2 regions of the Paenibacillus sp. FSL H3-0457 genome follow, and region 2 is predicted to be linked to the other one. Evidence: predicted binding sites of a transcription regulator. Region 2 holds the regulator's gene; the other holds the start of a gene.

Region 1 (3,218 bases), 770 kb from region 2:
TCCAGCGACAGGCTTGGTACATACTTCCACGGTTTGCCGTCAGTCCAGCGATACCCGTGAATACCACAAGCCAGTACATAATTCTCAAGCTGGTCCATATCTTCACGTGTGATGGAACCATCACGCGGAAGCAGCAGATCCGTTTTGACACAGCGAAATACATCCTCGTAACGCCAGTGGCGCCGAACAATATCCAGTGCGGAACGGATAAACTCAGATAATGGATGATGAAGTTCATTTCTTCTCCGGTCCAGAAAGACGGGTACGTCATAATCCCTGAATAACGGTTCAGCTATATCAGCGTAGGTATCCAACTGCCGGACAAGTACCGCCATGTCCCGATAACGCGCACCTTCGTTTTGTGCCAAGCGCCGCATCTCACGCAGTGCTCCCTCCATCTCAGCTCGTCGGTTCTCCGCTGCAACCAGTCGGATTCCGGAATCAAGGCCTTCACTTTTCCAACGAATTCGCCGGTCGAAACCAGCCTCCAGATGAGCAAGTCCCGGACGATCCTTGTATCTCGGTGGAATCTCCGAATCTAGCACGGTTATATCGCTTGTTACACCCAGTTCGTCAGCCATTCCTTTCAGGCGCGCATAGGCACTTGCCGTAGGATAAAATAGTTCCAGTTCTCCAGGCAGTGCGCCGTGATCATAAGGACGATCCAATGTCAGTGCAATCGTCACGGAAGAGGACTGCAACATCAGCCGACCAATCACACTCATCTCCTGTGGTGTGAATCCCTGAAAACCATCAATCCAGATCTGGGCATCCTGCAGCAATGCACTTTCCGACAAACGATCTGTCAGCTCGGTCAACGTGTCTTCATCATCAATATATAAATTGGTCAGTTCCTGTTCATAGTCACGATATATCAGATTCAAGTCATGCAACTTGTCCTCCAGAATTGGCGAAGTGGATGAGGTATTCCCTCCAGACAGCCCGTCTTCCAGCAATGATGGATCAACTTCATAACGTTTAAATTCACTATATAAGTCATTTAATTCGCCTATAAAACCCAGCTGGCTGCCGGATGCACCAAACAGCTTTAATTCTTCCTTACGGCGCTGGATGACCTTGTAGAGCAGCATCTTTTTGCCTTCGGCTCCGATCGGAATACGAGCAGAACCACCTGCTTCTTGCATTACACGATAGGCTAGACGGCGAAAGCCGAGCACTTCTGCACGCATGGTACCTTTAATTGCTCCAGAAGACACCAATGCCTGCTCTGTTCGAAAAGAACTCTGTTCGGGAACGAGTAAAATCAAAGGTGTGCCTTGCGGCTCCTTTTGAAGCAGGGATGTAATTTCCCGGGTAATCAGCAAGCTTTTTCCGCTGCCTGCCCGGCCAATAACAAAACGAACGGACATGTCTAATCCTCCAAACCACACGTACAAGATTTTAATTCCCAGTATAACATATCTGACTTGGTTCGGAACATACGTTTGCCACTATCCGGTAAAACCGGAGATCATCTCCGTTAACACAGCAAAACAGCAAAAAGCCCGCAGCTATCACACTGTGGACTTTTGACTTGATCTATACTTGATTGGAACGAAAATCATACGATTAATTCTTTTTACTGCGCACTTCGAAAATAGCAAATTTCAGGTAATGTCCTTCATCCACGCCCAAAATTTGTGGGTGATCCTTACCGGCTGCTTTCCAGTCGATCAAACGAAGCACTTTGCCTGCATCTTCCGCTGCATCGGCAATCGTGTCCAAGAAAAGATCAGGACGCATGTGATACGAACAGCTGGCTGTTACCAAATATCCACCCTCATTGACCAGTTTCATTCCTTGCAGATTGATATCTTTATAACCGCGACATGCACCTTTAACTGCTGATTTCGTTTTGGCAAATGCAGGAGGATCAAGGATGACCACATCAAATGTTTTACCGCCAGCTGCAAGCGCTTTGGATGTATCCACTTTCTGTTCGCCTGCACGTGCACGTGAGGTACGTTCATCCAGCCCTTTCACTTGTTCACGCAAGTACTGGAATGCATCAGCAACTACGAATTCAACCCGGTCAGTGAAACCGTTCAGCTCCACATTTGTTCGTGCACTCTCAATGGCATGCTCCGAAATATCAAGACAAGTCACTTTTTTAGCTCCATATTTGCAAGCATTCAACGTAAAGCTGCCCGTGTGTGAGAAACACTCCAGTACAGTGGCACCATCCCAATATGGGAATGTAACTACTTTACCACTTTTATTCACAGGCAAAAGCTGCTCTATGCCATCCTGCTCGGTCGTTTGTAGTGTGATTCCACTCTTGTAGCCCCAACCCTTCATGAGCGGTTCGATGGCTGCACGATTCTCACGTTGGTCGAAGAAGTAACCTGTCTTCTGCCCTTCCACGATATCCACTTTAATGAGTAGTCCATTCTCTGTAACCGTGACATGCCGTGGGCACTCTCCATGCAGCGGACCTTTGGTCTGCTCCAAACCTTCCAGTTCACGAATCGAGACATCACTGCGCTCGTATATACCTTCCGGCTGCATTACTTCAATGAGTGCCTGTACGATGGCTTCACGGCAACGATCCATGCCAAGTGTAAGCAACTGTACAACGAGAATGCTGCCGAATCGGTCAACGATTAATCCTGGCAGAAAATCAGCTTCGCCGTAAACGAGACGATATGCCTCCCCATCCTGGATAAAACGTTCCCGGTGACGCAAGCAATCGCGGAAACGCGCTGCAAAAAACGCCGTATCCATCTGTTCGGACTCCAGCGGTTGATAAGCTACAACCCTTACAGTGATCTGAGATGCAGGATTGTAATAACCTGTCGCCAGATAGCGACCTTGATGATTCAATACATTGACCAAATCTCCCGGTTCCGGGTTTCCGTCAACAGAGGCAATTTCATTGTTAAATATCCATGGATGTGCATGTTCAAGCCGCTTTTTGCGACTGCGTTCGAGTGTAACTGATGGCAAGGTAGATCCACTTCCTTTAATTTAATAGTTCAAAAGATAGGTTTGGTGCGGCGCGCAGGTGGCGTTCCGGGTTCGAATCGATCTTCCGATCGCTGTTGTCTCCAGATTTTTTTGATTCCCTTTTTTAAAGGGAAAATCCGGAGACAAAGGCGCACGCTTCGCTTCTTCAGATTCGATTTCGTCCCCTCCACTACGTTTGCACGAATCACCGTATCTTTGAATTGGGGTGGCACAATTAGGTGGCGCTACGGCGACGAATTGTTCCTCTGATC
Region 2 (3,218 bases):
GGATCAGGCAAAACAACTGGTGACAGATCAACGTACATTTTTTTATACAGGACAAACTAAAAATATTGAGTATCGGATTAATTCACTTCAACAGCTTAGAAAAGGAATTGAAAAGTATCAGCAACGGATTCAAGATGCACTTCGGGCAGATTTGAACAAATCAGAGGCGGAAGCTTACGGTTCCGAGATTCGCATTGTTCTGGGTGAACTGGATTTTGCATTAGAACACCTGCAGGAATGGGCTGTACCAAAACAAGTCCCAACCAATTCGGCTATGCCGGATGGGGTGAGCACCATTTACCCTGAACCATACGGAGTGGCTCTTATTATTGCACCTTGGAACTATCCTTTCCAACTGGCCTTTGGTCCACTGATTGGAGCAATTGCAGCCGGTAACTGTGCAGTTATCAAGCCTTCTGAATTAACACCAGCGGTATCTCGTCTGACATATGATCTGATTCAGGAGATCTTCCCTCAGGAGTATATCGCCGTTATGGAAGGGGAAGTTGAAGCCAGTACAGCATTGTTGAAAGAGAAGTTTGATTATATTTTCTTCACAGGAAGCACAGGTGTTGGTCGCATTGTTATGAAGGCAGCTGCGGAGCATTTGACTCCTGTAACCCTGGAGCTAGGGGGCAAGAGTCCTGCTATTGTCCATAACGATGCAGAACTGAAGCTGGTGGCCCAGCGTATTGTTCGTGGTAAGTTCCTGAATGCAGGCCAAACTTGCGTTGCTCCGGATTATTTGCTTGTACATGAACAAGTTCATGACGAATTGATAAATCTGATTGGCGCAGAGATCAAAGATAAATTTGGGGACGATGTGTTACAGAACGCTGATTTCCCGCATATTGTTAACTCGCGTAACTTTGATCGGTTGTCGAAATTCCTAACAGATGGCAAAACGCTGATTGGTGGACGTTCTGTACGAGAGCAGTTGCTCATTGAGCCGACTGTACTTGGAGATGTGAACTGGGAATCAGCTGTCATGCAAGAAGAGATCTTTGGTCCGATTCTTCCTGTATTTACGTACAGTGACCTGAATCCTATGCTAGATGAGATTGTTCGCCGGCCAAAACCATTGGCACTATATCTCTTCACACAGGATGAGCAACTGCAGAATCAGGTTCTGAATCAAGTATCCTTCGGTGGGGGATGTATTAATGACACACTTTCTCATATGACATCACACTACCTTCCGTTTGGTGGTGTAGGAGAGAGCGGCATGGGCTCATATCACGGACAACAGAGCTTTGATGTGTTCTCGCATCACAAAAGTGTTCTGAAACGCAGTGAATAATTAGCCGCTAAAATAACATAAACATGAAAAAAAGAGGTTGTCCTGTTGATCAGGATAACCTCTTTCGTATTTCATTACATCTAGTTTTGTTACTCAAGTTAAATATTAATGAATATCTCGGAAAAGGCCAATGACTTTACCCAGAATACTAACATGTTTCAAACGTAAAGGTTCGAAGGTCGCATTCTCCGGTTGAAGGCGAATATGATCTTTCTCTTTATAGAACGTTTTCACTGTAGCTTCATCGTCTTCAGTCATTGCAACGACGATATCACCGTTATCAGCAGTTTGCTGTTGACGGACAATAACATAATCTCCATTAACGATTCCAGCTTCCACCATACTATCTCCGACTACTGAAAGCATAAACACTTTCTGTTCGCCTACATAATGTGTAGGAAGAGGGAAGTAGTCTTCAATGTTCTCGGTTGCAGTGATTGGAACCCCGGCTGTAACCTTACCAACGACAGGAATACGTGCAACGCTATGAGCAAATTGATGAGAATGCTCAGATTCTTCCTGGCTCAAAAGCTCAATGGCTCTTGGCTTGGTAGGGTCGCGTCGGATCAAACCTTTTTTCTCCAAACGATCCAAATGTCCATGTACTGTTGAGCTGGAAGCCAGTCCAACCGCTTCACCAATTTCCCGTACGGAAGGAGGATACCCCTTCAACCGGACTTCATTTCGTATAAACTCCAGAATAGCCTGCTGCCTGCTGGATATCTTCGACATACCGTATCAACCCCATTTTAGTAACGTTTGGGAAAATTATAACATAGAACCTCCGTTCGTACAAACATAAGTTCTAAATAAAATAGCATTAAATCAGTGTTTTTTAGCTTATAGAACAGAAATTGTCCAAAAGTCAGAGCATAATACTGCAAATGTTTTGCACAAGTACTTGAAATAAGATATTGTTCCTTCTAAAAAAGAAGCGAACAATTGTTCTGAAAATCTATTGAACAAAACAAGTGTTCGTGTTATATTGATTTCAACAGATAGGAACAAACGTTTGGAGGCGGGGATTTAATGAGATATTCTACTTATCAAAGCATTTATGAACCAATGAATTCGGAACTGGTGAAGTCTAACATAGGGAACTACAAGAAGGTTTTAGCGCGTTTCAAGATTTCTTCATGGATGTTAAAGGTAGCCATTACTTCTATGATTATATTTATTGGATGCAGCACCGTTTTAACTGTATTTGCCGGCAATGAGAATGATGTTCTGCCAGGAGGAAAGATAGCTGTTTCACAAGGGGAAACATTATGGAGTATTTCTTTGGAACATAAACCGACGAATATGGATACACGTATTTATATAGAAGCGATTAAGAAAGTGAATCAACTTCATACAACATCCATCCAAGTGGGACAAGTACTAGCTCTACCGCAATTTGCAGAATAAAATGCACATCAATGAGTGTTAGCGCGTGTCAACTTGACAAGCAGCCTTTATAATGGCAAAGTTAATATGACTTTGTATTTTTGGAGGGGACAAGCTTGGATATAGATAGTCTGGTAGCACGCATTAACGAATTGGCTCGTAAGCAAAAGTCCACTGGATTGTCGGAGGAAGAACTTGCTGAACGTGCCGAACTAAGAGAGATTTATTTGAGTAATATTCGCAGCAATTTCAGACAACAACTGGATACCATTGAGATTGTTGATGATGAGAATGACAAAGGCCACCAAGGCAAACTCAAACACTAACGAAACCTAATGATATCATTATGATATTTAGGTTTCTTCCTGTTATTTTGAGTGTGCAATTTATAGGGGGAAATGTTGGTTTGCAATTATGTAAGCCGATACAAAGACACATAAGGGGGATTCTCATGTCGCGTTCGTTCGAGAGAACGGTTAAGAAAAATTCCAAGCAGTTAAATCAGCAACGCAAAAAAAGTGGTCAACCAATC

Evidence for each region. Region 2 encodes LexA, which represses DNA repair genes until DNA is damaged. Its sites were predicted from a motif close to CGAACATATGTTCG; they were not measured.
Region 1: a site for LexA is predicted at 1,435-1,448, ahead of addB (helicase-exonuclease AddAB subunit AddB). Genes of this name have one in related genera too.

The regions. Positions count from the first base shown of each region.
Region 1 covers NZ_CP150283.1:4,807,168-4,810,385, forward strand. The annotation lists gene addB (helicase-exonuclease AddAB subunit AddB) at 1-1,370, opposite strand, end outside; gene MHH25_RS21355 (class I SAM-dependent rRNA methyltransferase) at 1,570-2,946, opposite strand.
Region 2 covers NZ_CP150283.1:4,038,533-4,041,750, reverse strand. The annotation lists gene MHH25_RS17875 (aldehyde dehydrogenase) at 1-1,300, shown strand, start outside; gene lexA (transcriptional repressor LexA) at 1,406-2,032, opposite strand; gene MHH25_RS17865 (LysM peptidoglycan-binding domain-containing protein) at 2,330-2,707, shown strand; gene MHH25_RS17860 (DUF896 domain-containing protein) at 2,803-3,012, shown strand; gene MHH25_RS17855 (hypothetical protein) at 3,138-3,218, shown strand, end outside.